Regions from separate parts of the Brassicibacter thermophilus genome, predicted to be linked through region 2. Evidence: riboswitches for the same ligand, from Rfam matches in the RefSeq annotation. Region 2 holds a riboswitch; the other holds the start of a gene.
What was found. A riboswitch is a leader RNA that binds a small molecule or an ion and turns the genes downstream of it on or off. The one in region 2 is predicted to bind cobalamin.
Positions count from the first base shown of each region.

Region 1: it holds a riboswitch for cobalamin, as region 2 does, so the genes downstream of both, ACZ41D_RS11045 (cobyrinate a,c-diamide synthase) here and ACZ41D_RS06305 (cobyric acid synthase) in region 2, are expected to answer to the same signal.

Region 1 is NZ_AP042446.1:2,294,781-2,311,636, reverse strand. Features, by position in the region: gene purF (amidophosphoribosyltransferase) at 1-1,395, shown strand; gene purM (phosphoribosylformylglycinamidine cyclo-ligase) at 1,420-2,460, shown strand; gene purN (phosphoribosylglycinamide formyltransferase) at 2,448-3,071, shown strand; gene purH (bifunctional phosphoribosylaminoimidazolecarboxamide formyltransferase/IMP cyclohydrolase) at 3,089-4,621, shown strand; gene purD (phosphoribosylamine--glycine ligase) at 4,697-5,953, shown strand; gene ACZ41D_RS11065 (Ig-like domain-containing alpha-2-macroglobulin family protein) at 6,291-11,183, shown strand; gene amrB (AmmeMemoRadiSam system protein B) at 11,185-12,087, shown strand; gene ACZ41D_RS11055 (M20/M25/M40 family metallo-hydrolase) at 12,146-13,393, shown strand; gene ACZ41D_RS11050 (M28 family metallopeptidase) at 13,406-15,382, opposite strand; cobalamin riboswitch at 15,639-15,797, shown strand; gene ACZ41D_RS11045 (cobyrinate a,c-diamide synthase) at 15,932-16,856, shown strand, end outside.
Region 2 is NZ_AP042446.1:1,332,585-1,349,440, reverse strand. Features, by position in the region: gene ACZ41D_RS06355 (tRNA 2-thiocytidine biosynthesis TtcA family protein) at 194-925, shown strand; gene cobO (cob(I)yrinic acid a,c-diamide adenosyltransferase) at 933-1,448, opposite strand; gene ACZ41D_RS06345 (histidine phosphatase family protein) at 1,474-2,058, opposite strand; gene cobS (adenosylcobinamide-GDP ribazoletransferase) at 2,055-2,786, opposite strand; gene cobU (bifunctional adenosylcobinamide kinase/adenosylcobinamide-phosphate guanylyltransferase) at 2,794-3,339, opposite strand; gene ACZ41D_RS06330 (heme ABC transporter ATP-binding protein) at 3,370-4,155, opposite strand; gene ACZ41D_RS06325 (FecCD family ABC transporter permease) at 4,170-5,225, opposite strand; gene ACZ41D_RS06320 (helical backbone metal receptor) at 5,240-6,484, opposite strand; gene cobD (threonine-phosphate decarboxylase CobD) at 6,656-7,702, opposite strand; gene cbiB (adenosylcobinamide-phosphate synthase CbiB) at 7,723-8,670, opposite strand; gene ACZ41D_RS06305 (cobyric acid synthase) at 8,672-10,162, opposite strand; cobalamin riboswitch at 10,291-10,473, opposite strand; gene rodA (rod shape-determining protein RodA) at 10,634-11,740, shown strand; gene ACZ41D_RS06295 (YgaP family membrane protein) at 11,814-12,077, shown strand; gene ACZ41D_RS06290 (sigma-54 interaction domain-containing protein) at 12,088-13,962, opposite strand; gene dapF (diaminopimelate epimerase) at 14,100-14,957, shown strand; gene glsA (glutaminase A) at 14,943-15,860, opposite strand; gene ACZ41D_RS06275 (uridine kinase family protein) at 15,987-16,856, opposite strand, start outside.

The sequences.
Region 1 (16,856 bases), 960 kb from region 2:
ATGTATCCTAAAATGTTTACAGACGATAAGCTACATGAAGAATGTGGAGTATTTGGTATTTGTACATCTGCTGATGAAGATGTTGCTTCATCTATTTACTATAGTCTTTATGCACTTCAGCATAGAGGCCAGGAAAGTGCAGGTATAGCTGTAAGTAATGAAGGTAAAATAGATCATTATAAAGGAATGGGATTAGTGCCTGAGGTTTTTAATGATGAAATTCTGAATAAGCTTAAAGGTAGTATAGGAATAGGTCACGTTAGGTATTCGACATCAGGGGAAAGTTACCTTATGAATGCCCAACCATTAGTAGCAACCTATAAAAAAGGTGCTGTTGCTATTGCTCACAATGGTAATTTGACAAATGCAGATGCTATAAGGGATATACTTGAAGAACAAGGGACTATATTTCAAACTACAAGTGATACTGAAGTCATAGCTAATCTATTAGCAAGAAACAATAAAGAAGGTATTGTTAAATCTATTAAAAAGGTTACAGAAATATTAAAAGGTTCCTATGCACTAGTAATTATTAGCAATGATATGCTCATAGGTGCAAGAGATCCTTTTGGTCTAAGACCATTATGCATAGGAAAGACAGAAAACAGCTATATGTTAGCTTCAGAAAGCTGTGCATTAGACACTTTAGGAGCAGAATATGTTAGAGATGTAGAACCAGGGGAAATAGTTGTGATAGATAAAAAAGGTATGAAAAGTGTAAAAAGTGATAAGTGGTGCAAGAAAAATCTATGTGTTTTTGAATTGATCTATTTTTCAAGACCAGATAGCAAAATAGATGATACCAACGTGTATTTATTTAGAAGTAAATCGGGGAAAATATTAGCAGAAGAATCACCAGTTGATGCAGATGTAGTAATATCAGTCCCTGATTCTGGAACTCCGGCAGCTATAGGATATGCTGAAGCATCAGGAATTCCTTATGGAGTTGGGCTTATAAAAAATAAATATATTGGAAGAACATTTATACAGCCTAGTCAAGAGCTTAGAGAAAAGGGTGTAAAAATAAAGCTTAATGCTTTAAAGGAGAATATTGAGGGCAAAAGAGTAATAATGGTAGATGACTCTATAGTTAGAGGTACTACGATGAAAAAACTTGTAGATATGTTGAAAAAAGCTGGAGCAAAAGAAGTACACGTAAGAGTTAGTTCACCTCCTGTTACTAATCCATGTTATTTTGGAATTGACACACCATATAGAAGCCAATTAGTTGGAGCAACTAAGACTGTAGACGAGATAAAAGAAATGATTGGTGCTGATAGTTTAGCTTATTTATCTATAGAAGGGCTTATGAAGGCAACTGGCCAAACAAAGGGATTTTGTAAAGCATGTTTTGATGGAGATTATCCAATGGAGGTACCGATAAACAGAGACTAGAGGCTAAAATAGGGAGTGATTATGGTGAATAAAAAAGGATTGAGCTATAAATATTCCGGTGTTGATACTAAAGCAGGGTACGAAGCTGTAAAACTTATGAAGGAGCATGTTAAAAAGACTTATACAAAAGGAGTATTAACAGACATAGGAGGATTTGGAGGATTATTTGCTCTAGATAATAGATATAAAGAGCCTGTACTTGTTTCTGGGACAGATGGAGTAGGTACAAAGCTTAAAATTGCTTTCATGATGGATAAGCATGACACTATAGGAGAAGATTGTGTAGCAATGTGTGTTAATGATATATTGTGCCAAGGAGCAAAGCCTTTATTTTTCCTAGATTATGTAGCAACAGGAAAACTAGAACCTGAAAAAATTGCTCAAATAGTTAAGGGGGTATCCAATGGGTGCATTAAAGGTGGGTGTGCCCTTATAGGTGGAGAAACTGCTGAAATGCCAGGGCTTTATGGCGAAGGTGAATATGATTTAGCTGGTTTTTCTGTAGGAGTAGTAGAAAAAAGTAAGATAATTGATGGAACTAAAATAAAAGAAGGGGATATTCTTATAGGGCTGCCATCTAGTGGAGTCCATAGCAATGGTTTTTCCCTTGTAAGAAAGCTATTTTTTGATGTTAAGAAAATGAATGTAAATCAGTATATAGATGAATTAGGGACTACCTTAGGAGAAGAACTGTTGAAGCCAACAAGGATTTACACTAATCCATTGTATGACTTAATAGAAAAATTCAATATAAAAGGTATTAGTCATATAACAGGTGGAGGATTTTATGAAAATATTCCAAGAATGATACCTAAGGGTTATTCGGCAAATATTGATGTGAGGACTATTGATGAACTTCCTATTTTTAGATTAATGCAAAGACTTGGAAATATTGACATAGATGAAATGTATTCTACTTTTAATATGGGTGTAGGTATTGTAATAGTAGTTGGAAAAGATGAAGCAGATAAAGTTATAGAATATTTAAAGTCTAAAGACGAAAAATCATATTTGATGGGTGAGATAATTAAAGGAGAGGGCGGCATAAAAATATGTCACAAATAAATATTGGAGTGTTAATTTCAGGAGGTGGAACAAACCTTCAATCTTTGATTGATAATATAAATGCAGGGCAAATAAAAGGAAATATTTCTTTAGTAGTGTCAAATAATAAAAATGCGTACGGATTAGTAAGGGCTAAAAATGCAGGTATAGAATCTATATATATAAATAGGAAAGAATTTGACAATAGTGATGAATATAATAGGAAAATTTTAGAGGAGTTAAAAAAAAGAAATGTAGAGCTAATTGTATTAGCTGGGTATTTGAAAATACTAAGTGCTGAATTTATAGATCAATATGAAAATAGAATAATAAATATTCACCCATCTCTTATCCCTAGCTTTTGCGGAAAAGGATATTATGGAGAAAAAGTGCATAAGGCTGTACTTGATTATGGTGTAAAAGTTACAGGTGCAACTGTTCATTTTGTAGATAAGGGGACAGATACTGGACCTATAATAATTCAAGAACCAGTTAAGGTTAAAGAAGACGATACGGTTGAAACGTTAAAAGCAAGAGTATTAAAGGTAGAACATAAAATACTTTCCAAAGCTGTACAGCTATATTGCGATGGAAGATTAATGGTTATAGGGAGAAAAGTTAAAATCTTATAAAAAGGAGGAGGTAGGAAATGAAGAGAGCGTTGGTAAGCGTTTATGATAAAACAGGGATAATTGAATTTGTAAAAAAATTAGTGGAAATGGGTTGGGAAATTATATCAACTGGAGGAACTGCTAGAAAACTTAAAGAGGAAGGTATAGAGGTTATAGATGCTTCTGAAGTTACAGAATTTCCAGAGTGTTTTGATGGCAGAGTGAAAACACTACACCCTAGAATACACGGTGGGCTTTTAGCTGTAAGAGATAATGCTGAACATGTGAAAATGATGGAAGAATTAGGCATAAAACCTATAGATATGGTAGTGAATAATTTGTATCCATTTAAAGAAACAATTTTAAAAGAAGGAGTTACGCATGAAGAAATCATAGAAAATATAGACATCGGTGGGCCTTCTATGCTTAGAGCTGCTGCTAAAAATTACAAATTTGTTAATGTAATAGTTGACCCAAGGGATTATGATATGGTATTAAATGAGCTTAAAGACAAAGGCGAGACAAGCCTAAAGACTAGAGAATACCTGGCAGCAAAGGTGTTTCAACATACTAGCGCATATGATAGTTTAATTTCTAATTATTTTAATCAAATAACGAATGCAGAGTTTCCAGATACCATATCACTTACATTTGAAAAGAAACAAGACCTAAGATATGGAGAAAATCCTCATCAAAAAGCAGCGTTTTATGAAGAAATCAAAGAAACAAAAGGAACTCTTTCTGATGCAGTCAAGCTTCATGGAAAAGAGCTTTCCTTTAATAATATAAATGATACTAATGGAGCGTTGGAAATATTAAAAGAATTTGATGAGCCAACAGTAGTAGCAGTAAAGCACAGCAACCCATGTGGAATTGGTAGCAGTAGTACAATTTGTGAAGCATTTAAAAAAGCATATGAGGGAGATAAACTCTCAATATTTGGCGGGATAATTGCAGCAAATGAAGAGATTAATGCTGAAACTGCTAAAATGATAAATGAAATATTCATTGAAGTAGTTGTAGCACCATCATATACAAGTGAAGCTCTTGAGATACTAACTTCAAAGAAAAATATCAGAATATTAAAGTTAGAGAATATTAGAAAAAAGAATTACAAAAGCTATGATATAAAAAAGGTCTTAGGAGGCATACTAGTTCAAGAAAGAGATAATAAGCTATTAGATGGTGAAATTAAATGTGTTACTGAAAGAAAACCAACTGAAAAGGAAATGGAAGACTTATTGTTTGCTTGGAAGGCAGTAAAAAATACTAAATCAAATGGTATTGTTTTGGCTAAAGATAAAGGAACTGTAGCAGTAGGGCCTGGTCAGGTAAGTAGAATATGGGCACTTGAAAATACTATAAAGCAAGGAGAAGATAGAGTAAAAGGAAGCGTAATGGCTTCAGATGCTTTTTTCCCATTTAGCGATTGCGTCGAAGCAGCTCATAAAGCTGGAATTACTGCAATCATTCAGCCAGGAGGTTCAATAAGAGATAATGATTCCATAGAAGCAGCAAACAAATACAGTATCGCAATGGTCTTTACAAATATAAGACATTTTAAACACTAGCAAGTAGGGACGGTTCTTGCTTGCTATAGCAAGCAAGAACCGTCCCCACTTGCTACCTAAATTGGAGGTGGAAGGATGAAGGTTTTTGTTATAGGGAGCGGAGGAAGAGAGCATGCTCTCATTTGGAAAATTGCACAAAGCAAAAAGGTTTCTAAAATATACTGTGCACCAGGCAACGGAGGAATAGAAGAATTAGCAGAATGTGTAAATATAAAAGCTGATGATATAGAATTATTACTTAATTTTGCTATTAATAATAACATAGATTTAACAGTGGTAGGTCCAGAAGTGCCACTTGTAAAAGGTATCGTGGACAAATTTAAAGAAAATGGTCTTAAAATATTCGGGCCAGATAAAAAAAGTGCTCAATTAGAAGGCAGTAAGATATTTTCAAAAAAATTCATGGTAAAATATGATATACCAACAGCTAGATATAAGGATTGTAATGATCCTAAACAAGCGATGAAGGAACTAAAAAATTTTAAATATCCTTTAGTAATAAAGGCAGACGGGTTGGCTGCAGGCAAGGGAGTAATTATTTGCTTTACTGAAGAAGAAGCTAAGGAAGCTATAAGAAGCATAATGGAAAATAGAAAATTTGGGGTAGCTGGGGAATCTATAATTATTGAAGAATATTTAGAAGGAATAGAAGCTTCTCTATTATGTTTATTAGATGGTGAGAGAATAATCCCTATGGAAAGTGCTAGAGATTACAAAAAAATATATGATGGAGATAAAGGACCTAATACTGGCGGTGTAGGATGTTTATCACCAAATCCAATATTTAATGATAAATTACAAAATAGTGTAAAGCGAGATATATTGGAGAAAATAAAGGTTGGACTTAAAGAAGAAAACATTGATTTTCGAGGAGTACTTTTCATCGGATTAATGATAACTAAAGAAGGGCCAAAGGTTTTAGAGTTTAATGTAAGAATGGGAGATCCTGAAACTCAAGTAGTTCTTCCAAGGCTTGAAAGCGATCTAGTAGAGATTTTTGAGAAAGTTATTGCTGGTAATCTCAAAGAAGAAGATTTAAAATGGACAAATAAAAGCTCAATAGCGATAATAGCAGCATCTGAAGGTTATCCAGGAAGCTACGAAAAAGATAAAGAAATATTTGGACTTGATAAAATAGATAAAGACATAATAGTATTTCACGCAGGAACAAAAAAGACTGACAATAAAATCTTTACTAATGGAGGCAGGGTACTAGCATTGACAGCCTTAGGAAATACACTAGAAGAAGCAAGAGAAAAAGCTTATGATAATATAAGAAAAATAAACTTTGATGGTATGTACTATAGAAAAGATATTGGAGCCTTAAATTAGGCTCTTTTTTTGTATAAAGAAAAGGAACAAATATTATTTCCAATACGTCTATATAATGTATATGCAAAAAAATTATTTTGATGAAATTGCATATTATAGTTAAACAAAATTTAAGCTTAAAGTATGTCTATGGAAAATCTACTTTCCCTGCTCCGGTATTCAAGCACTATTTAGGGTAAAATATTAGGGTAGTGCTTAAATAAGTCGCGATGAAAGTAGATTTTCCAAGGCATAATAATTAAAGTGTTGAAATTGTTTACCTATGTATTACAATTATACAATTTCATCATTTTAAATTATAAAATTATGTTTTAGTGATTAGGGGGTAACTATGTATATGGGTAAAAGAGTTTTATCAGTTTTTCTAATTATAATGCTGCTATTTAGCCTAGCAGGATGCGCAGAAAAAGATTCAACAAATACAGAACTAACAGATAATGACATACAAGTTTCACTTAATGAAAAAGGATTTGATGTAATACCTACTTTAGCAGATACTTTAGGGGTTAGCTTAGATACAGGTTTTAAGGTAGTTTGTAGAGAAGATCAAGACATATCTACTATTAGGAGCAATGTAAATATATCACCTAGAGAACCTTATCAAATTGAAAAAGTTTCGGACAAAGAATTTTTAATTAATTTCGAAAATTCATTAAAGCCAAATAGTGTTTATAAAGTTAGCTTAAAAGACGATAATGATAAGCTACTGTCTTGGGCTTTCCAAACTAAAAAAGTATTTAAACTTGTTAGTACTTTACCTGCAGATAAAGCAACTTATGTACCAGTTGATTCTGGAATAGAAATGGAATTTAGCTATCCTAATATAAAAGCAATAGATGAGTATTTTGAAATAGAGCCAAAAGTAGAAGGAAGATTTGAATACCATAAAAATACTGTGGTATTTGTACATGATGGATTAGAGCCTGATACTATATATACTGTAAAGCTAAAACCAGGAATAGGATTGAAAGATAGCGATGAAGTCATAAAAGATGGATATACGTTTAAATTTAAAACAAAGGAAAGTGAAAATAGTAGTAAAAAATATTTTAATTTTTTAGATACTCTTCATAACTTTACATCTAAAACTGTTCCTAATATAGAGGTATCTAGTAGTGAAATATTTAAAGACAAAGAGCTAGAGGTAGAGATATATAAATATAAAAAAGGTGAAGATTTCTTTAAACAAATAAAAGAATTAAGTGATATTAATTTTAATTGGTGGGACAGTGTAAATGAAAAAATAGAAATAGATAAAAATAAACTTGAGAAAGTAGCAAGCTTTAATACTAAATTAGTTGGAGCAAGTGAAGATAGCTGGGGCAACTTTATTTCATTTCCAGAACCACTTAATGAAGGTTATTACTTAATAAATGTGATTTCAGGGAATGATAATTATCAAACTCATATTCAAATCAATGATATAGCTGCTTATATTATGTTAGGAGAAAAGGAAAGTCTTGCTTGGGTAAATGATAGTAAGACAGGAGAACCTATAGCAGGTGCTATAGTAAGTGCAGAAACAGGAGAAAGTGCAGAAACTAATGATGAAGGTATTGCAATAATAAATGAACAAATTGTAGATGGCGAAAATCTAAATAATGTATTTTTCACCATTGAAACAAATAAAGGACCTACTTATTATGCAAGAGTAGGGAAAACTTACTATGGATATAATGATTTTTATTACTTTGACGACTATTATGGCAACACAAAACAATCATCTTATTGGGAATATATGTACTTAGATAGAGGGCTGTACTTGCCTGACGATGAAGTAAAAGTATGGGGTATGGTTAAACCAAGAAACGGTAAAGAGATGGTTAAAACTGCTACACTGCATTTATATAGCGACGACTATGGAAGTGAAAGATTTGAATTAGATACTCAAGAAGTTTCTATAAACGAATTTGGAGCATATGAAGGGAGCATAGCTTTTACAGATTTACTTCAAGGCAGATATGCAGTGGAATTAATGATAGAAGATCAATTAATATCACGTAAATATTTTGAAGTTAGAAGATATACCAAACCTTCATATAAGTTAACAGCTAAATTTGATAAAGATAGAATATTTGGCTGGGAATCTGCACATCTAGATATACAAGCAAACTTTTTTGAAGGTTCTCCAGTAGCTGGTATAAAACTTGATTATTCATATAATGAAAATGACAGCAGTATAAGAGATAAAGTAGTTTGTGATAAAAATGGATATGCAAATATAGAATACAAACCTAATATAGTAACGGATAGCTGGTATCCTAAATATATCAACATAAACATAAACAATGCTGAAGCAGAAGAGGAAGAAATACGTGCGTCAGCAGGTATAGAGGTATTTCCAAGAGACGTTATGATTGATTTAGATACCAAGTACGATGAAGATATGGCTATTATTGAAGTAAAAACAAATAAGATAGATATAAATAAGGAAGTAGATGGTATAGAAACATACAATTATTATGATAGGTACAAAGGAGATAAGATAGATACAGATTTTACTTTAAATATCTATGAAATATCATATATTAAAGAAGAAACAGGAGAATATTATGACTTTATAAATAAAAAGATTTGTAAAACTTATAGATACACTAAACACCAAAAATTGTTGAAAGATATTAATGCTAGTACAGTAGATGGATATTATAGTATGGAGTTTCCAATTGAAGAAGGGAAAAATTATGAAATAGTATTATTAGGCCACGATACAAGAAATAACAACATAGTTTGCAGAGGGAATATAAATAAATATAATTATAGAGGTTGGTATCCAGGTACTAAATATTATTATATTGAAGAAGAGGATAAAGATAAAAAAAGCTATAAAATAGGAGAAGAAGCAAATATTATTTTAAAATGTAATAATCAAGAGGTTGAAGAGGTAGAAGAAACTGATGGAGATAAAATGCTATATCTTATTTTACAAGATGGGTTAAAGAATTATACTATTTCTGAAAATGTTAAGAATAGTTTTGAGTTTAAAAAAGAGGATATTCCAAATTATTACCTTAGGGCTGTGTATTTTGATGGAGAAAACATATTTTTAGCTGGATTAAAGAGTATTAATTATGATTATACAGAAAAAGCTTTAGACATTGATGTGAAGCCAGATAAAGAGAGCTATCGCCCAGGGGAAACTGTTAATTTAGATGTTGAAGTGAAGGGTAAAGAAGGTTTACCTGTAAAAGCAGCCATTAACATAAGTGTTGTAGATGAAGCATTTTTTGCAGTTAATGAACAGAGTGTAGATACCTTAAAATCATTATACAATTATTGCTATGGTACTGGCATTATACATGATTATGTTTCTTATAAAGAGATAAATCTATATGGAACAAGTATGGCAGAAGGCGGAGGTGGAGAAAACGGAGAATATATAAGGTCAGATTTTAAGGATACAGCATTGTTTAAATCTGCTGTTACTAATGAGTACGGAAAAGCAAATATAAGTTTTAATCTTCCTGATAATTTGACATCCTGGAGAGTAACATATCAAGGTATATCTAATGATTTACTAGCTGGAAGTGGAAAGATTAATATTAATGCTAAACTACCTTTCTTTGTAGATGTTATTTCAAGCGATATATTTATGGATGGAGATAGTCCATGTATAACAGTTCGTTCTTTTGGCACAGAATTAGGGCAAGATGATACAGTCAACTATGAAGTTATTTTAACTGATGAAAAGGGGAATGAAAATGTTTTTGAAAAATCCTCTAAAGGCAACAACTATACAAATATACAATTAGGAAAATTAAATAAAGGGAAATATACTGTAACTATAAAAGCAAGGAGTAAAGACTATTTTGATGGGGTAGAAAAGAAATTTGAGGTAGTAGATTCTATGCTTAAAGCTATGAGAACTGAATATGTTGATTTGAATGATAGGACTAAGGTAGAAGGAGGAGAAGGTTATACTAAGCTGTATTTTTACAATGAAAGTAGTTCGTTATTTTACAACACTTTAATGTCTTTATCACATTCTTGGGGCAATAGAGTAGATCAAAAACTTTCTAGAAAATTATCTCGAGAATTAATGGATAAATACTTTGATGAAGAAAGCTGGAGTGAAGATTATAATTTAGAACAATATCAGACAGGAGATGGAGGAATAGCATTATTACCATACGCTAGCAGTGATCCAGTTTTATCAGCAAAGATCACTTCTGTTGCAGGAGATTTATTTAATAAATATAAATTAAAAGAGTATTTTTACGGCATAATAGAAGACAGTGAATCTATTCCTGAACATGTAGCTGCAGCTTATTGGGGGCTTGCAAGGTTAAATGAGCCAGTTTTAATAGATATACAAAGACTTCTTGAGAATACAAATTTAAATATTAATGAAAAATTAATTTTAGGGATAGCCTTAGCTGATATAGGAGATTTAAATAATGCGGAAGAAATTTATGTAGATATTTTGAATAATTATGGCAAGAAAGCTGGTAATTATGTATATATTGATACAGGTGTAGATAAAGATGATATTTTACAAGCTACTTCACTTGCATCAATATTATCTTTAAAATTAGATAAGGCTGAAAAATATGATTTATTGAAATATGCAAAATATAATAGCACAGAGGATATTCTTACTTATTTAGAACAGCTAATGTTTGTGATGTATGATATTCCTCAAACAGATCAGATAGGAAGTTTTAGCTATACTTTAAATGGTGAGGAACATGAAGTTAAGCTTACTAAAGATAATAGATATGAGCTGCTTTTAAATTCTGAAGAAGTAAAAGAAATAGAATTTGATAATGTAAAAGGAGATATAGTAATGGCAGTAAATTATTTAGCTTCTGTAAAAGATTTGATAGATAAGCAAGATAAAAATATAAGCTTAACAAGGAGTTATAGTTTGGTTGAGAAATCTGATCAAGACACATTAAATCAATCAGATTTAATTAAAGTAATAATAACTCCAAAGTTTTCTGAATCATCTCCTGAAGGTTATTATGAAATTACTGATGTTTTACCTGCAGGATTAAGATATGTAGTTGGATATAGAAACGACAGAAATAAGAGCTATCCTATAGAAAGAGATGGTCAGAGATTAGTATTTGGATATCATTATAATAAAAAGAATCCTGTGAAATCAATCATATACTATGCGAGAGCTGTAACACCGGGAATATATAAGGTGGATAATGCTGTTATGAAGCACTGCAATAGCAATACTATGGTATTTACGGAACAGGATACTATAACTATTGAGGAATGATATGATGAATAGAAAAAAACTTCTATGTGGTCTATGTGGGGTACTATGTATTTTAGTTATTTTGATTGGCAGAGAAATATATTCACCTAAAAGCGATATAAACGTAGAAAATATACAGCGAGAAAAAAAGTTAATTCAGTGTAAATATTATAATGCTATAAACTTTCATATATCAGTTAATGATAGTGATGGAATATCATTAGATGATAAAGAGATAGTAGGGGGAATAGTACCTCACCACTTATTAGCAGATAAAATGATAGCTTCTTTCTTTAAAACAGTTGCTAAAAAGCAGCCAGATGTGGTTGTAGTAGTTGCACCAAATCATACTGGAGCAGGTGTAAGTGACATTCATACTGGAAGCTGGACTTGGGATACGCCATTTGGAGAACTTAAAGCTGACAAAACGATTGTAGATTATTTTATTGATAGTGGTATAGCAGATGCAAATTTCACATTGATGGAAAATGAACATTCTATTTCATCTGTTGTTCCATATATAAAGTATTTTATGCCAGACACTAAGATTGTTCCTATCTTAGTGTCTGGCACTTGTGGTATAAATAAAGCTATAGAGCTTGGAGAAAAGTTATCGGAGCAGTTAAGAGAGAAAAGCTTTCTAGTAATAGCATCAGTAGATTTTTCTCATTATCTGTCTGTAGAAGAAGCTGATAAAAAGGACGAATTTACTAAAAAAGTATTACTAAGTAGAGATATTTTAACCATAAGCCATATGAACAACGATTATATGGACTCACCATCTTCTATTATCACCTTGATTACAGTTATGAATAATATCGGAGCTAAAAATGCAATTATATTAGAACATAATAATTCTGCAAGAATTTCAGGTGAAAATAGAGATTATACAACAAGCTATTTTACAGTTGTCTATTGGAAATAGAGGAATAAAAGAGCAATTTGTAGTATAATTGTAATATACAAGAACAAGGGGGTTATACATGGTGAAAAATAGTGATGTTAACGTAAGTGACCACATAGAAAAAACTTATCAAGCAATTATGGAATATAAAGCTGTAAAAGAAGGGTTAGACTTCATAAAAGAGGATCATGAAGATATTGTAGAGGAACAGAAAAGGATTTGCAGTATTTCTGCACCTACATTTAAAGAGCAAATTCGAGGTCAATATTTTTATAAAAGATTTAAAGAATTAGGTCTTGAAGATGTTAGTATTGATGAAGTTGGCAATGTATTTGGTATAAGAAAAGGGACAGGTAAAGGTCCTAAATTATTAGTGGCAGCTCACTTAGATACTGTATTTGATGAAGGAACAGATACAAATGTTAAGGAAAAAGACGGCAAGCTTTATGCACCAGGAATATCTGATGATACGAGGGGATTAGTTGAAATCATATCTATCATTAAAGCACTTAATAAAACTAATATACAAACAATAGGTGATATTGTGTTTTGTGCCAATGTATGTGAAGAGGGACTAGGTGATTTACGAGGAGTAAAGCATATTTTTAAGAAGAATAATGATATAGACGGATTTATAAGCATTGATGGTACTGGAGTAGAACATATAACATACATAGCTACTGGGAGTCGAAGATACAAAATAACATATAAAGGTCCTGGGGGTCATAGCCTTGAAAATTTTGGACTGCCAAGTGCTATACATGCATTAGGTAGAGCAATAAGCGAAATAGCAGATATTAAAACACCTTCTAAGCCTAAAACTACATTTACTGTAGGGAAAATAGAAGGGGGAACGTCTATAAACTCTATAGCAGCAGAAGCTAGTATGTACGTAGATATGCGTTCTAACTGTCCTGAAGAATTATCAAAGCTTGAGAATAAAATATTAAATATAGCAGAAGACGCTGCGATAAAGGAAAATGAACGATGGAATTGTGAAGAAAAAATAAGTGTTGATATTGAGCTAATAGGAGATAGACCTGCAGGAAGTCAAAATGCAAATGAACCAATAGTTCAAGCAGCTGCTTGTGCTGTAAAAACTATGGGATTTGAGCCTTGTTTTAGTGAGACAGCAAGCACAGACGCAAACTTACCCATTAGTCTTGGAATACCAGCTATAACTGTTGGTACTGGTGGAAAAAGCGACAATGTACATACTGTAAGAGAATGGTTTGATCCTAAAGATGCTTATATTGGAGTGCAAAAGACTTTCTTGCTTATATTGGGATTAGTAGGGATAGAGGACATTGGAGGGCTATTAATTTAAATTATAATATTATTACCCAAATATACCATTTATAAGATCATTAAAATCAATATTTTTCATAAATTCAATAGTTTTGTCTTTTGAATGCTCAAACCAATCTAATATATGTACATCTGTATCTTCACTTTCCATTTTTTCAATTTTATATTTGTCAATCCTTATTATATAAAATATATCATCATTTTCGGTGATATTGATAACATCAATAATAAAAATAAATTTTTTGTCTTCACTAAATTCAATCCAATAACATTGATTATCATTTGATATTTTTTCTATTACAAAATTATTGTACTTATGGAGATCGGTAATTATGTCATCAACAGATTTATCATCAGTTTTGGATATTTTAATTTCAAGTATTTTACTATTATCATCCTTATTAGAATACCTTATAACGAGCTGATATATATTGGAAGATGAGAAGTTATCATATGTATATATTTTGCCAATTTCACCTATATGATCAATTGATGGCTTAGAACAATATACTGTTATATCGTGCAATTTATAGTTACTAATATTTTCTGGAATATTGATGTTGCTAAATATTTTTTTTAGGTCTAATAAAGAATTATATGTTTCATTATCCTTTTCGATGGATACTGGTATACCATCAACCATTATATGCTTGTACTGATTTAATTCTAAATCTTTAGCTTCTTCTTCTAACATTTTTTCATATTCCAAAACTTCCTCTTCGTCAACATATTGAATATCTAAGTTATCAGATGTATTTATTACTTCATTATAGTTAGTACCATCATTTTTTACTATAAATTCAAACATATCATTACTAAATTTTTCAATCAAATCTATATCTAATTTTTTCACTGTATCAAGCTCGGAATGGATAATATTAGTTTCATCTTGTCCTATATTTACAGCAGGGATACCGTATTCTTCGAAGCTTACATGATCACTAGTAAAAGAATCAAAAGTATCAAAAGAAACATCATAGTTTTTGCTATTAAGATAATCATACAAATCATTACTCAAACAATTTTCTATGTTTGAATCTTCACAATTATTAATAGTAAATTTTCTATCCTTAATTCCTATACAGTCAAAATTAATATTCCATATGTTTTTATACCTATCATTAATAAATTGAGCAAAAGCTTGACTTCCTTGCAATCCTGATTCTTCACCATTAAAAGCACATATTATAATATCTTGCTTAAAATTATTATTTATTGAGTATTCTTTTAATTTCCTTGTTAAATCTAATAATATTGATACACCTGAGCTATTATCTAATGCACCATAGTATATTGTATCTCCTATTTTTCCAACATGATCAAAATGAGCAGATAAAATGATGGCGCTATTATTATCTTCACCTGAAATCTTTCCTACAACATTATTTGCATTGATTTTTTTTATATTTAAGTTATATTCATAATTTATATTGCATTTATTATTAGCTAAATCATTATATAGATCTTCACTTATTTGAATAGCTGGTTTGTTATTACCTATACTAATATAATGATGAAAATATTTAGTTTTAAGTAATATTCCTTTTGCACTTGAATATTCAGGTTTTATGTTATCATTAACTAATAAGAAAGAACTTTCATCTATTTCTTTACTTATGGGGGCAGTTAAATTTATTTTTTTATTATATCTTTTAGGTAAAAAATCCTTACCTGCAATACATTCTCTAGTAGTGCCATTTTCATATTCTATGACCATTTTTATCTCTTCGTCGTTAAAGTTAACGAAATTATGAGTATAAGGTAATAAATAAGTATTATCTTTTAGAGTTTCTAGGCCTAATGATTTAAAATATTCGGATATAAACTCTTCAGCTTTTTTATTACCCTCAGTTCCTGTTAATCGGCCTTCCAGCTCTTTAGAAGCTAAAAATTCATTTATATCTTTTATAGTATAATTTATTAATTCTTTATCTGCATTTGACTTTAAAGATGCTCCAATGGTTATAGCAATAACGATAACAAGTACTATTATAAAGATTTTTTTCAATTTATTCACTTCCTTCGCAAGTTCTTTTTGATTTTTTCATTATCAATGCACCCATTTTTCACAGATAAAATATGGATAATATAAAAAATTAACAAAAATAACTTTTATATCCTAGAAAACAATATACTATTTTATAATATATATGTCAACGCTGTAATAATTTTTATAAATTACATAAACTGGGAGGCAAGCAAGAACCGTCCCTACTTGCTATTGACATTTAAATATATAAAATGGTATTATTTAGATAGAAAAAAGAATAATATGCTTTTAAGGTTTAGGGAAAGTGGTGAAAATCCACTACAGCCCCCGCTACTGTATACAGTGACGAATCCCAATCCACTGGCTTTTGCTGGGAAGGAGGGAGGAGGTTTAAGCTGTGAGTCAGGATACCTGCCTTAAAAGGAAGTACTCTTTCGGAGGGAAAGTAAGTACCTATTATTATAGTATTTATAGTATTGTGTAAATTTAAGGTGATTTTAATGGGAACTTCTGAAGGAGTTCCCATTTTTTAGTTTTTGAATGATTTAATTAGCAAGGAGGAGTGATATGAAAACTATCATGATTACGGCTCCCTCAAGTGGAAGTGGAAAAACTCTTATTACTCTTGGATTATTGAGGGCACTTAAAAAAAGAGGTTTAAATATTTGTGGATTTAAAACTGGGCCTGATTACATAGACACGAAATTTTTAGAGTTGTCTTCAGGGGAAAGGGCAGGTAATTTAGACTTTCATTTGATGGGTGAAGAAGGAGTTAAATATGCTTTGTCTATGGCAGAAGGGGAGTATTCTATTATAGAAGGAGCTATGGGATATTTCGATGGTATTTACAATACCTATGAAAATTCTAGTTATGATATATCCAAAAGGTTAGATATAAATACTATTTTAGTATACACTCCAAAAGGAGAAATGTTCTCAGCTATTCCTAAAATAAAGGGGATGGTAGATTTTGCAGGTTCAAAAATCAAGGGAATAATTTTGAATAAAGTTAATAAAGGGATTTATCTTCTTTTAAAGGAAAAAATCGAAGAATACATTGGTATAGAAGTGTTAGGATATATTGAAGAAAATGAAAATTTAGCAATAAAAAGTAGACATTTAGGTTTAGTTCAGGGTATGGAGATAGAGAATATCGAAGAAATAATTGATGAAGCGTCAGTAATTGTAGATAGAAATATTGATATTAATAAAATATTAAATATTATGAATGAAATAGATACTAAACCTTTTCATTATCCTAAAAAGAGAAATATATCAGTTGCTATAGCATATGATAAAGCTTTTTCTTTCTACTATAGTGAAAATTTAAAGCTTTTTGAAAACGTTTGTTTAGTAAAGTATTTTTCCCCGCTTAAAGATAAAAAGCTTCCTCCTTGCGATATTTTATATTTAGGCGGGGGATATCCTGAAGTATATAGAAAAGAGCTTTCTAAAAATACAGCAATACTTAAGGATATAAAGAAGTTTGCTG
Region 2 (16,856 bases):
AACTTGCTCTATTTTGGTTTTAATAATTCTATCAGAATCGATATTACTCATGTCTGTGTTCTCCTTTCATGTTTTAATTTATGAGGTCAAAATTATTTTATTATACAATTTCCTCATTCAATATTTCGACCCTAATTCTACAAATTATGTTATACTTATTTATAATCAATACATAAATTCGTGGAGGTATATAATGAGAAAGTGGTATAATAAATTGTTCTTAAATGATATAAGAAATGCAGTAGAAAATTATAATCTTATTAATAATGGTGATAGGATATTAGTTGGTTTGTCTGGAGGAAAGGATAGTATTTTCCTTTTATATGGCTTAATGCTTCTAAGAGAAAATTCATATTTAGATTTTCATATTGCAGGGTGCCATATTGACATAGATGTAGGAGTGGATATGTCCCCTATTGAGGAATTTTGTCAAAAAAACAGTGTCCAATTTATTAAGAAAGAAACTGACATTATTAAAAAAGCACTTGATGATAAAAAATCTCCTTGCTACCTATGCTCTAAATTTAAGAGAGGTGCTATATCTGATATAGCTAAGGAAAATAATTTCAATAAAATAGCATTTGGACATCACAAATCTGATGTAGTAGAAACGCTACTTATGAATATTATCTTTACTGGACAGCTTGGTACTTTTAAACCCAATACCTATAACGATGAAAAAAAGCTTTATTTAATAAGACCCCTTATTTACGTTGAAGAAAATACTATAGAAAAAGTAGTTAGTTTAGAAAATCTTCCTTTAGCTAAAGGGAAAAAATGTCCCCTAGATAAGGAGACAAAGCGAGAAGAAATAAAAGATTTAGTATCATTTATTAAGAAAAAATATCCTGATTTTGAAGATAAAAGCTTAAAGGCAATAGAGAATATAGACTTAAATAGTTTATGGCATTATAACCATAAATAAGCATGCTTTAGTTCTCTATGCCCTTTCTTGCCATGACTCCTTGTTTATAATAATGCTTAATCTCCTTCATTTCAGTAACTAGATCTGCTATTTCAATTAATTCATCTGGAGCATATCTACCAGTAATAATAACTTCAATCTTTGGGTCTCTCTTTGCTAATATATCTAATACATCTTTTACATCAAAAAGTCTATAATAAAGAGCTATGTTTAACTCATCAAGTACTACAATATCATATTTGCCTTCAGTTAAAACTTTTTCAACAACTTTCAATCCTTCTCTAGCTACTTTGATATCCTCTTCAGTAGGATCATTGTATATGAAACAATTCCTACCAAATTGATGCACTTCAAAATTAGGCAAAATATTTACTGCATCAAGCTCGCTGTATTTCATTCCCTTAACAAATTGTCCAAAATAAACTTTTTTTCCTGCACATACTGCTCTTAAAGATAGTCCTAGTGCAGCAGTAGTCTTCCCTTTACCATTTCCTGTATAAATATGTATATATCCCTTTTCCATAATAAACCTCCAATTCATTTATAGTCTAACAATTAAATAGCTCTTTAAGCACACCATAATCATTTTTAAAATCAACTACAGCTACAGCTGCAGGTGATATTTTAAAATGCCATCTATCCTCTATGTTAAGTCCCAACAAATAAGGTATAATTGTTTGAATTATACCGCCGTGAGTTACTAAAATGCAACTCCCTTTATCTGCTTTAATCTTATCTATAAAGCTAGTTACTCTTTTATAAACATCCATCAAACTTTCACCATTTGGAATTCTATAGTTAACTCCATCTTTAACCCAATTATTCCACTCATCAGGATACTTCTTTTGAATGTCAGTATAGTTCATGTTCTCAAATATTCCAAAATTCATTTCGGCTATAGAATTTTCTACTATCACTTTTTTATTGTATCTATTAGAAATATTCTTGGCTAAATATAGTGTTCTACTTGTCGGACTGCTATAAATTATATCAAAATTAAATTTTTTTACGTAGTATACTATTTTTTTCTCTTGAATTTTTCCTTTAGATGTATAGTAAGACTCTGTTATGCCTATATACTTTTTTTCTTTATTCCCCTTAGTTTCTGGGTGCCTAATCATGATAAACTTCATACAATTATCTCCTGTAAAATATATGATGATAATATAAAAAATGTCTGCGTTACTTCAATCACAAATCCAATTGTGTCACCAGTCATTCCACCAATTCTTTTTCTTATATAATTAGTAATATAGATAGTAAATACAATACACAAAACCATTGAAAAAACCCATTGTACATGTATAATAATTGCTGATAATATCATAAAAATTATTGCAACTATTCTTTTTTTCCTATCACTGTTTTCTACAAAAGCTTTTCCCATTCCCATACCTTTTCTTGCATACTCACTCATGGAACATGAAATAATAGCACAGCATCTGCCTGCTATTGGAACTAATATCAATATATTAAAATCAATATAATTAACCAATATAACATTTAACATAATTATTATAATTATAGCTAAAACTCCAAATGTTCCTATTCTGCTATCTTTCATGATTTCAAGGGTTTTTTGTCTATCTCTATTACTAAATATGCCATCTACAGTATCTGACAATCCATCTATGTGAAGACCACCTGTTATCCACAGATATCCTACCCAAATAAAAACAGATACTATTGGCCTGTCTAGATATTTACTAAACATTGATATTAAATATAAAAATAGCCCTATTATCAAACCAATTACAGGAAAATAGTAAATGCCTTTTATCAAATCATCTTCTTTATATTCATATGGATATTTTACAGGAATCCTAGTAAAAAAAGTTATCATTAATAATAATCTTTTCATATCTGCCTCACTTTATTTTTATTGATATACCTGAAACAGTTAGGTATACTTCTTCTGCTTCACTTGCTAAATGCTGATTAACTCTTCCTGCTATATCTCTAAAAACACTTCCTAACTTATACGAAGGAACTAATCCCATCCCTACTTCATTTGTTACAATTATAAATTTCTTTTCTTTAGTAACTTCAAGAAGTACATTTACTTCCTTAAAAATATCTTTTTCAATTCTATCTATCTCACTTACACTGCATTTCTCGAAATCTATGCCGCTTTCTAATAGTAAATTTGAAACCATTAATGTCATACAATCCAATAACACAGTATCACAGTTATTGAAATCTTTATTTGCATTTATCTCCTCAAAATCTCTATACTTTTCTATAGTCTTCCACTCACTAGGGCGTGATCTTCTATGTTTTTTTATTCTGTCCTTCATACCATCATCAAAAGGTATAGCTGTTGCTATATATACTATATTTTTCCCTTTTTCTCTAGCTATCTTTTCAGCTAGTTTACTTTTCCCACTTCTAGCTCCACCAGTAATAAGTATCATTTATACCACTTCTTTCAATACATGATTTTCTTAAATATCATAATTTGGTATTATATAAGGTATAGAACTTGAATCTAAACTATGCACTTTTACATCAACACCATATACCTTCTTTATATTTGATGCAGTTAACACTTCTTGTGGACTTCCTACTGCCTCTATCTTTCCTTTCTTCATGAGAATAATGGTATCGCTATATCTTGCTGCAAGATTTATATCATGTAAAGTAGTAACTATAGTCATCTCGTTATCTCTATTTAATTTTCTGCATATATTCATAATATTTATTTGATGTTTTATATCAAGTTGTGATACAGGCTCATCAAGAAGCAATATACGTGGCTGCTGTGCCAACGCTCTAGCAATCATCACCCTTTGTCTTTCTCCTCCACTGATTTCAAATATACTTTTCTCCCTAAAATCCCACACTTGTGTAGCTCTCATAGATTTTTCTACTATGTCTAAATCCTCTTTGTTTTCTGATTTAAACCTTCTTTGATATGGAAACCTCCCCATTAAAACTATGTCATGGACAGTAAAATCAAAATCACATTCATTTCCTTGATGGACTACAGCCATAACTTTAGCTATAGATTTTGGTCTCATCATGTTTACATCTTTATCATTAACTAAAATTACACCTTTTTTTGGTTTAAGTATACTACAAATATTTTTCAAAATAGTTGTTTTCCCTGAACCATTAGGCCCAAGGATACTTACAAAGCTGCCTTTTTTTATTATTGTATTTATATCCTTTAATACTATATTTGCTCCATAATTAAAGCTTAAATTCTGAACTTTTATAGCTGCTTCCATAATTTATTACTCTCCTATATCATGTTATTTTTCTTTGATTTTCTCAAAAGATATAAGAAAAATGGCCCACCAAATACTGAAGTTATAATACCTACAGGTATCTCAGGTCCATTTAATATTGTCCTTGCCAATGTATCACATATCAATAAAAATAATCCTCCACCTATAACTGAAACAGGTAATAATACTCTATGATTTGCACCAAAAATCAGTCTAAACAAATGAGGAATAATTAATCCTACAAAACCAATTATACCGCTTACTGAAACTGCACAAGCTGCTAATAGAGATGTAATAATAAGCAATATTTTCTTTACCTTTTCTACATCGACTCCAATATTATGAGCATTTTCTTCACCTGTAACCATTGCATTTAAATCTTTTGAAAATGAAGTAACTATTATTATCCCAATTATCATAGGGACTGATAAAATAATTATCTGATTCCAGCTAGCAGCATTAAAACTGCCCATAGTCCAAGTAACTATCTTTTCTATATTTTGACGGTCTAAAATCATCATAAGAGAAATAACCGATGATAGTAATGAACTTATTACAATGCCAGCAAGCAGTATAGAAGTAGTAGATACTTTATTCTTGCTCCTTGCCAAATTATACACTAAAAGAGTAGTTGCCAATGCTCCAACAAATGCCATTACTGAAATTATGCTAAATCCCAATATACCCTTTCCAAATCCTATTATTGTAGCTATAGTAGCGCCAAAAGCTGCTCCAGAAGACGCACCCATAACATATGGATCAGCCATTGGATTTCTAAATATTGCTTGGTAGGTAGCACCTACCAAAGAAAGTATACCACCTACCAAAACTGATAATAATATTCTAGGAAGTCTAATATTTGTAACGATAAATACATTTGTATCCTCAGTATTTATTATATCTACATTATTGCTCACAAATGGAATTTTACTTGCAATTATTTTCATAACATCTTTTGCTGGAATTCTCACTGTACCTAATGTCGTAGATATAACGATAAATGAAGCTAAAGCGACAATCAAAACAATTATCGAAATCCCATAAATTTTTTTATTTTTTATATAAGACATATCTTATCTCCTGTCTAAAAGCCTAGTTCCTTTACCTTTTCATTGTAAAATATTTCAACAAGCTTCTTTAATCCAACATTTATAGATCTTGGACTTGCACGCTCAAAAACATCTTGGTCTACTTCATAATATTTCTTATTCTTAATTGCTGATAAAATTTGATAACTTTCTCCATTTACCATAGTATCTAAGTTATAAATAGACCCTAAAATAATATCTGGATCATTATTTATAAGCTTTTCTAAACTATATGACCATCCTTCCACATCAGCAGCAGCGTTCTTTCCTCCTGCTACTGTAATTAAATCAGAAATAAATGTATCTCTTCCAGCAGTATATTCTCCATATTGCCCTGTTCCTACTACATAATAAACTGAAGGCTTTTTATTCTCAGGAATATCTGAAAGTACATATTTAACTCTATCTACCTTACCCCTCAAGCTTGACACTAAAGCCCTTGCTTCATAGTTTTTATTTACTATTGCTCCTAATTGAATCATATATTCATAAACTTCTTCCATGTTCTTAGCTGAAGGTTTAGCAACTACTGTTATACCTGCACTTTCAAGTTTATCAATAACTTCCTGTTTAAAGTGAGTTTCTCCAATAACTATATCTGGGTTTATACTTACTATTAATTCTAAATTAGGTTCATAAAGTGACCCTATATTTTGAATATTTTCAACTTCTTCAGGATAATTACAATATTGAGTTCTTCCCTTTATTCTATCACCTACACCTAATGCAAATAACTTTTCTGTAACACCAGGTGCCATTGATACTATAGTTTTTGGTTCTTCTTTTACTACATATTTCCTATCATTAGTCTCTATTTCTATAGGATAAGTAATATCTGCTTGTTTTTCAGCATTAATACTTTGAGTCGAATTATCCCAAGATATTTTGTAATTCATAGTTTCTAGCACAAATCTTAGTGGTACATAAACATCTGTATTTCTGGTAAAAGGTTTAGCATCAATTGTCAATTCCAATCCATTAACTTTTACTTTATTTGAATCAATAGTAAACTCAAATTTGACATCGTTATTTTCCAATCTAACTATGTTACCACTAGTAGTTGAATTTAATCCTACCTTTTCTAATTCGTCAACTTTTACATAAGTTCTTGCATTAACTACTTCTGTAGAAAAACTAAGCTTGCTACCATCCAAATTAATACTCATTCCTGTACCAAATGCTGATGATGAAATTAATATTAACAATACTAATAAAACAGAAATTAACCTAAATCTTTTCATTTTTATCCTCCTCTTTTTTTAGTATATATAGGGGTGTAGATTTTTAAGTTGATATAAGTCCGTGAAATATTTTGCTTGTTCCCCTATATAAGTTTCATGCAAAATAATTCATTAGACTTATTAATCGAGAAAATTGCATAATAAAATAATTCAAGAAATTTTGCAATTTCCTCAATCAAGTATAATCATTTTTAAAGCATTTACAAGCTTTTCATTTTCCTCATGAAGCTTGATTGCTACTCTAAAGTATGTATCATCTAAACCAATAAAATCTTCACAAGTTCTAATGTAGATATTTTTCTCTAGAAGCTTTGTCTTCAACATCTTTGCATCTCCCGTTTTTAATCTACAAAGCACAAAATTTCCTTCACCACAGACTACATCCAATGAAGGGATTTTTTTTAATTCTTTAGTTAAATAACTTTTTTCTTCTCTAACAAGAATATTGGAAATATTCACAAAGTCTTTATTTTCTAAAAGTGTTTTTACTAATTCCAGTGCTATACTATTCAATGTCCAAGGCTCTTTGTACTCATTTAACTTGTTGATAATATCTATATTCCCTATTCCATATCCTAATCTTATACCTGGAATACCATAGATCTTAGTCATAGACCTTAATATAAATATTGGGTATTCATCAACAAAGGAAACCGATGATTTCTTTATTGTAAAGTCAATAAATGATTCATCAACAAAAAGGTATCCATTTAAATCCTTCATTTTATCCAGCAATATGTTTATTTTTTTAATATCAGTATATACCCCCGTTGGATTGTTAGGATTACACAAAACTACTACATTAGGCTTTATCATGTTTATAGTATTTATGAGTTCTGTTATATTCAATTTAAAATCATTATTTTTATCAGTAATAAAATATTCTACCTTACATCCTTCCAGTTTAAACGCTCTTTCGTATTCATTAAATGTAGGCTGAACTATTAGTACTTTTTCTGGTTTTATACTTCTAGCAAATAAATATATCAATTCACTAGCACCATTTCCCATTATTATTTGCTCAGGTATCAATGATAAATGTGACGCTAACATTTTTCTCGCTGATATACCATTTATTTCTGGATATCTAATAATGTTTTTGATATTTTTAGTAACTACTTCAAAAACATCATTAGGAAATCCTATGGGGTTTATATTTATGCTAAAATCTAATACTTCATCTTTTCTCTCTCCGAAATATCCACCATGTTTGTTCAATACCAATACCTCCAAGTCCATCAATTCAATATTAAAGACAATATGATAATCATTAAAATTTCTGAACCATACATAATTTTTATAGCATCAATAATATTTTTAGCCTTTAAGCTATTTATTCTATCCCCTATAGTAGGCTTATAAACTATCTCTCCAAAATAGGTATTTGTCCCTCCAAGCTGTACTTTTAGTAATCCAGCTACAACAGCTTCTGAATATCCACTATTAGGACTTTTGTGGTTTCTTCTATCTCTTTTAAGTATCTTAAATCCTTGTTTACCAACATACCCTAATATTACCCCGGAAATAAGCATTAATATTGAACCCATTCGCGCAGGAATATAATTAACAATATCATCTAGCTTTGCAGAAGCAAATCCTATTTCTTTATATTTACTATTAGTGTATCCAACCATCGAATCTAATGTATTAATTGTTTTATATGTATATATCGCTTGAACAGGTATGCCTGCTAAAAATCCTAAAAGCAAATAAAATAATGGTGCCAATACCCCATCTATTGTATTTTCTGCAACAGTCTCTACTGTACCACGTATAATTTCTTTTTCAGTTAATTGCTCTGTATCCCTTCCTACTAAATATGAAAGCAATTTCCTACTTTGTTCTATATCTCCTTGTTTAAGAACTTTGTATACTTTTATACTTTCGTTTCCTAAGCACCTCGCTGCTAAAGCGGTATAAATAAAATATATAGTAACTACAATTTTAATATAAGGATGAATTATACCTGTTACAGCTATAATAAAAGAAATTATTATATTTACAATTAATACAGTAATTCCAACTAATATAAATCCTGATATCTTCAGAGATATTAATTGCTGTTTCCTTAAAAAATTTTCTACACTTTTTATTAATTTCCCAATAAATATTATAGGATGAGGCCATGAGTTAGGGTCGCCTAATATAAAATCTAGTAAAACAGCTATTAATAAAATTAGTCTCATTTTACAACTCCAATATTTTCTTAATAGCATTTAAGTTAATATTTTCTTTGACTACAGAAGCTAATTTGTCATATTCTAGTTCTTTTACTTTTTCGTAGCTAAAGTCATTTTCCGTTTCTGTTAATCCTTTTTCCTTGCGGAGATAATTAATAACACTTCTTCTTAACTCGTCATTTTCAAATATCCCATGAAGATATGTACCAAAAACTTTGCCATCTTTATTAATGACACCAACATTTCGGCCATTTTTTGATTTAATAGCACTAATGCTATTATTGAACAATTTAGTCTCTCCCATGTGAATTTCATATCCACTGACAATAGTATTTTTAATATCCTCAAAAATACCTCTATCAGTGATTACTGTTCCTTCTGTCTGTACGGTAATCTTATTTTTTCTCATAGTTGTTGATACATCTAAAAGACCTAAACCATTTATTCGCTTTATATTAGATTCTACATTATCAGGATCACTTAACTCTTTGCCAAGGATTTGATATCCTCCACAAATCCCAATTATGATTTTCCCTGCTCTATATGCTTTATATATTTCCTTGTCTATTCCCATATCATAAATATACTTAATGTCCATTAAAGTGTTTTTACTCCCAGGAATAATTATCATATCCATATTCTTTAATTGTTTTTTTTCTTTGATATATGTAACCGAAACATCTTCTTCTAATTCTAGAGGAGTAAAATCACTGAAATTTGAAATGTATGGAAGTTTTATAATCCCTATGTTAATCTGACCTTTTCCACTTTCCTTAAACCTATCAGTAACACTATCTTCATCGTCAATTTTTATATCCATATATGGTACAACACCTAAGCAAGGCTTGTTTATCATCTTTTCCAACATTTTTATTCCAGGTTCTAATATTTTTTTATCTCCTCTAAATTTGTTAATAATAAATCCTTTAATTCTATCCCTTTCATGAGGTTCTAGGAGCATAATCGTACCATATATCGAAGCAAAAACTCCCCCTCTATCTATGTCAGCAACTAATATTACAGGTGAATCTACCATTTCAGCCATACCCATATTTACAATATCATTTTCTTTTAAGTTTATTTCAGCACAGCTTCCAGCACCTTCGATTACAATTATTTCATATCTAGAAGCTAATTTATTATAAGATTTCAATACTATTTCTTTTAAGTTAGTTTTCTCCTTGAAATATTTCTTAGCTGAAACATTTCCATATACTCTTCCTTCTATAATTACTTGGCTTCCTATATCACTCGTTGGCTTAAGAAGTATAGGATTCATCTCAACTGTTGGCTTAATACCTGCTGCTTCAGCCTGTACCGCCTGAGCTCTACCCATTTCTTTACCGTCTTCAGTAACAAAAGAATTTAATGCCATATTCTGAGATTTAAAAGGTGCAACCTTATACCCTTCTTGTTTGAAAATTCTTAGCAATGCTGAAGTTAATATGCTTTTTCCTACTGAAGAACCAGTTCCCTGTAACATAATGTTCTTAGTCAAATTAATCTCCTCCAATATTTGTAAACAATTGAAATAAAAAAACACATGGAGGAAATCCATGCGTTCTCAATTCTCTATAATTTATCAATTATAAAATGTAAGAACTATATACTTCCCTCCGAAGCATTAGCTAATAAATATCTATGGCAGGTCTCCTGACTTGTAGATCACCTTACTCTCTTTTCCTTCCCAGTTTCCCAGTGGACGATAAAGATTTCATCCCTACTTACAGTAGCGGGGGCTGTAGAGGATTTTCACCTCTTTCCCTTGCCAATAGATAAAATATATTTACTTTTCATATTTTAACTATATTATAGTTTATCAAAAATTTATTGTCAACGCTAAACTAGTTTATTTTGGATTTCTGTATCTGCGTTATCGTATAATCAATTTAAGATCAAAATTTCCAATTCCCTCTTATTAAGGATATATGGTATAATTTAATATATACTATTTAGAAAGAGGATCGAAATGTCAAACAACAAAAAAAAGTTTTTGAAGAGATTTGATTTTACTTTGTTTTTTACTGTTATTTTATTAAATATTTATGGTCTTATTATGATATATAGTGCTACACGGGATAGCTCTCTTAGATACATTAAGGTTCAATCAATTGCATTATTTTTAGGCTTTATTGCAATAGCATTCTTTACTTTTATTGATTACGATATATTTGGAAAATTTTATATACCTATTTATGTTTTTTGTAATATTTTACTTATAGCAGTATTAATATTTGGTACAGGAGAAATTGAAAAAGGAGCACGAAGTTGGTTATACATACCAGGATTAGGTACATTTCAGCCGTCAGAACCAATAAAAATAGGAATTATTATCTGCGTAGCTAAATTAATTGAAAATAACAAAGAAAATATAAATAAATTTCCTACTTTGCTAAAAATATTATTGTTTGCAGGTTTACCGATTGCCTTGATAATGAAACAGCCTGATTTTGGGACTGCTTTTGTATTTATGTTTTTTCTCATTGTTATGCTATTTGCTGCAGGGCTAAATATTAAATACTATATATATGCTGCTTCCATGGCACTAATAGCTGCTCCTATCGCTTGGATGAAATTAGAGCCTTTTCAAAAAAGAAGAATACTAGACTTTTTAAATCCAAGCAGAGATCCTTTAGGATCTGGTTATCAAGTTACACAATCTAAAATTGCCATTGGTTCAGGAAAAGCGCTTGGAAGAGGTTTATTTAATGGAGTGCAAGCCCAGTTTGGATATATACCGGAAAATCACACAGATTTTATATTTGCTGTAATAGGAGAAGAATTGGGATTGATAGGAGGACTAGCATTAATTATTTTGTATTTTATAATGATTTATAGGTTGATAAAAATTGCTAGAGAAGCTAAAAATACGTTTGGTTCTTTAATAGTTATTGGTATTTGTGCAATGATGATATTCCACATATGGGAAAACATTGGTATGACAATGGGTTTAATGCCTGTTACTGGTATACCTCTTCCATTTGTTAGTTATGGAGGTAGTTTCTTATTGTTAAATATGTCGTGCATTGGATTAGCGTTAAGTGTGGGAGTTCACAAAGATGGTTTAAATTTTTAATATGTGTTATACAATTACACCTTTAATGACAAACTATTATTGTTATAAAAATAATATTAAAGGTGGTGATTGTATGAAAAAAAACATTGGTGATGTTGATTCCTATATTCGACTAACTGGAGGATTAACTTTATTAGGAATTGGAATAACAAAAAAGTCTAATTTGATGATAGCATTTGGTGCAATGAAAGTTGCTGAAGGTATTACAAAATTTTGTCCAGCTTTATATCTATTAGGCTTATCCACAAGGGATAAATTTATTACTTTAAACATAGAAAAATGTAATAACAACTCAAATAATAATACCCAAGAAAGTGAAAACTTAGAAACACAGTGAAAGCTCAGGATTATCCTGAGCTATTACTTTTTATATTATATTTCTTTATCTTTTCGTATAATGTTGTTTTACTAATTCCTAATATCTTCATAGCTAATTTTTTATTGCCTTTGCATTTATGCAAAGCCTGTTCTATAGCTAGTTTTTCTGCTTCTTTTACAATATCACTCAATGGCTTGATTTCACTATTATTATCATCGTTCATACATATTTTTTCCTTTATAGCTAAATATCTGGACAGAATAGTATTGCCATCTGCAATATTTACTGCTCTTTCTAAAATATTTTCTAATTCCCTAATATTTCCAGGCCAATTATATTTAGTTAATATATTTAAAGCTTCACCAGATATTCTTTTGTTTTTACATCCAATCCTCTTACAAATAGATGGCAGCATAGTTTGAACCAAAGAATATATATCTTGCTTTCTATCTCTAAGTGGCGGTATCCAAATTGGAAAAACATTTATTCTATAATATAAGTCTTCTCTAAATCGTCCATTTATCATTTCTTCCTCAAGATTTTTATTTGTCGCTGCAATTATTCTTACATCAACAGTAATTTTCTTTTTACCTCCTATTTTATAAAATGATTTATCTTGAAGAACTTGGAGAAGCTTAACTTGCAATTGTAAAGGTATCTCTCCTATTTCATCCAAAAAAATTGTTCCACCATTAGCTAATTCAAACATTCCTAACTTTCCGTCATCCTTAGCACCAGTAAAAGCTCCCTTTTCATATCCAAACAACTCACTTTCAAGAAGATTACTTGGAATTGAACCACAATTAACGTGAATAAAAGGTTTTTTACTTCTATTACTATTCATGTGAATAGCTTCAGCTAATAGACTTTTACCAGTTCCACTTTCACCTAAAATTAAAACATTAGAATTTGTCTTTGACGCTTTAAAAGCTAATTTTTTTACATTTTGTATTTCGTTGCTATCTCCAATTATTTGTGGAAATAAATTATTTGAGTCTTCTTCTTGGTTTAATCTTTTTTCCATCTGTTCTAAGTTTAATAATGCTTCATCTCTTTCCTGTATTGCTTTCTTTATTTCGGAAATGTCTTCTACCCTCAATGCTGCACCAACTCTCCTGCCATCTTTATTAACTGGAGTTAGAGTACATATAGTTGGTCTTCCATTTATTTCTTTAAATTCATCAATGTAACTAATATCCTTTCCTGTAGCAGCACCATAAAATTCTTGTATAGTAGTACCACCTTTGTGAATTTCAAATATATCCTTTCCAATTACATCAAAATCTTCAGCATTTTCTCCCTTTGCCCTATATGGCCTCCCTTTTAACAAGTCATATATTCCCTCTCTCCTAGCAGTATATCCATGTGATTGATAAAATTTCATTTTCTTATTATTCCCATCCAAAACTACCATATGCCCTATAGCATTAATATATTGAATTGGATAAGACTCTTTACCTACTTGTATTAGCAAGATTTTATTATTAAAATCAATACTAGCTGTTATACATATGTTTAAATAATTTGAAGATAAAATTAAATTAGATTTGATATCTTTATTTTTTTTGTACTTATAAATTGGGGATATTTTTTTATCTTTATAAACACCTATAGCAATAATAGCGTCTCCTATTTCAATATTTTTATCTATAATACCAATAATCTCCAATGCTTTAGGAGTCAAGTTGCCGTCATCTTTCCCTAAACAATTATCTACTATTATCACTATATCTCCTTTTTCAATCTTACCTGAATTGTGACTAATTCCTTGATTGTAAACAATCCCGAATATCTCTTTTGCTTTATTATTATAAATTTGAATAATTCCTTTATTGTCAATAAATATGAACCCTTCCGACATCATATCAGTAAACATTCTTATATAGCTTTCGTTTTCAAACATATACAACCATCCTTCACATATTTTAATCCAAAACTTAATTACCTGTAAATATTTAATTCCAACGTTCTTTTTTTCTCAATATTAGCTATAATTATAGTATAATGTAAATATTTATTTACGTATAGGAGGATTTGTTTATGAATTTTACAAAAATGCAAGCTGCAGGTAATGATTTTGTTATTTTTAACGGATTACAAGATAAAATTATTGATTACAAAAATCTAGCAATAAAAGCATGTGATAGACATTATAGTGTTGGTGGAGATGGCATAATGGTAGTTTTAAAAAGTAAAGTTGCAGATATTAAAATGATGTATTTAAATTCAGACGGTTCAATAGGCGAAATGTGCGGAAACGGAATTAGGTGTTTTTCTAAATTTGTCTATGAAAACAATCTAGTATCTAAAAAAAAATTCACAGTAGAAACATTAGCAGGAATTAAAACTGTATACCTTGTGGTTGATAATGGAAAAGTACAAAGGATAAGAGTTAGTATGGGAACTCCTATAATTGACCCTAAAAATGTACCTGTTTTATATAATGGAAAAGATTTTATCAATCAAAAAATAAATATAGATGGTAAACCTTATAATATCTCAACAATAAAAGTAGGAGTTCCTCACACAATACTATTCGTTAATAATATAAATTCTGTAAATGTAAATAAACTAGGTGCAATAATAGAAAAACATCATATGTTTCCTTTAGGTACTAATGTAAACTTCATTGAAATTTGTTCTTCCAAAAAAATAAAAATATATACTTGGGAAAGAGGTGCTGGCCGAACTCTTGCTTGTGGAACAGGAGCATGTGCAAGTGTAGTAGTAGGACATATATTAAACTTACTTAATCACAAAGTTGAAGTTCAATCAGAAGGTGGAATTATCAACATTGAACTTTCCCAAGATTTAGAAATTTTTATGGAAGGTACTGCCTCTATTATATGCACAGGTAAATTTGTAGATTTTGGAAGACCGCAGCTAAAATATACTTAAATCAAGTAGTCTAGATAAATCTCTTAACAACCCATATCCTCCAATAGAATTTCCTTTTTCATCTAATGAAGGTCCATAAATACCTATCCCCATTCTGTTTGGAACTGCAGCCATTATTCCTCCTCCTACTCCACTTTTAGCTGGCACACCTACCCTTATTGCAAATTCACCAGAAGCATTGTACATACCACATGTTACCATAAAAGTTTTCACTATCCTAGCTAAATGTTCTGAAACAATTCTTTCCCCAGTTTTAAAATCTTTTCCTCCATTAGCTAAAAATAACCCTATATTAGCAATATCAACACAATCTACCTCAATAGAACACTGTTTAAAATAAACGTCTAATATTTCTTCAACATCTCCTTCTATAATACCATTATCTTTCATAAAATAGGCCATAGCTCTATTTCTATTACCTGTTCTCTTCTCGCTTTTATATACCTCTTCATTAATTTTTAAATCTTTATTTCCCGTAATCTTTTTGAAAAAATTTAATAATCTATCAAATTTTTCTTCTGGATTTTTCCCTTTTATCATAGAATCAATTGCAATTGCCCCTGCATTAATTAGGGGGTTAAAAGGTTTAGAAGGCATAGTTGTTTCTAGTTTTATTATAGAATTAAAAGCATCTCCGGTAGGCTCCATACCAACTTTACTGAATACTAATTCCTCTCCATTATCTAAAATTGCAAGCATTAAAGATACTGTTTTTGATATACTTTGAATAGTAAATTTTTTATTGTATTTACCTGCTTTAAGTACACTACCATCAATATTTAATATACAAATACCTAAATCTTCAGGATTAGCCTTAGCTAGTGCAGGAATATATGTGGCAACTTTTCCTTTTTTAGTTAAGTGTTTATTATCCTCAATTAACTTGTCCAAATTTAGTTGCAAATCTATAACCCCCTTATTTTTATGCTTTCTATTTTAAATTTTAATTAAACAAAAAATTGCATAATGAAATATTATTGATATTTCCTATATAAACATAAAGCATAAAAAGGAAATAGTCAACAACAACTATTCCCATCTAAAACAACTACCACCTATAAATTCTCTAATAATCGAAGTACATGGAATATCATCCTCATCTTCAATACTTTTAAAATATTGAAGAAATTTTAAAAGTCTTTTACTTTCAGAATAATATGGGCTACTACTGTCTATCTCCTTTAGCAAAGGTTCAGCATATTTTTTTAATATTGCTAATTCATAAACTAAAGAAGAGTTAAACATAACATCTGCTTCTTCTTGGTATGGAAATATATTCTTTTCTTCTCCTCTTCTCACAGAATCCCATAACTCAAGAGTTCTTAAAGCATTATTGCCTCTATACTTATTGTCTCTAACTATTCTTCGTATTAATCTTGTATCTGTAGTATGTATTCTATTGTGGGAATCTAAATTAAGTTGCGTTAAGGCACTAATGTATATTTTAAATTTGTTATTATGAGGTATAGAAGATGTAAGTATTTCATTTAATCCATGTATTCCTTCAACAATTATAGGATGGTCTTCATCTATCATGATTTTACGTCCAGTATATTCCCTTTTTCCAGTCACAAAATTATACCTTGGTATCTCAACTTCTTTACCTGAAAGCAATTTAACTAAATCGTTATTAAATAACTCAATATCAATAGCATTTATAGATTCAAAGTCATAATTTCCATTTTCATCTTTAGGTGTATCTTCTCTATTAACAAAATAATCATCTAAAGAAATAGCAATTGGCTTCTTACCATTTACCTTTAACTGTATACCTAATCTTTGTGCAAAAGTAGTCTTACCTGAAGATGATGGACCTGAAATCAAAATTAATCTTATATCTTTATCTTTAGTTATCATATCTGCAAAATAAGCAATTTTTTTCTCGTGTAACGCCTCTGA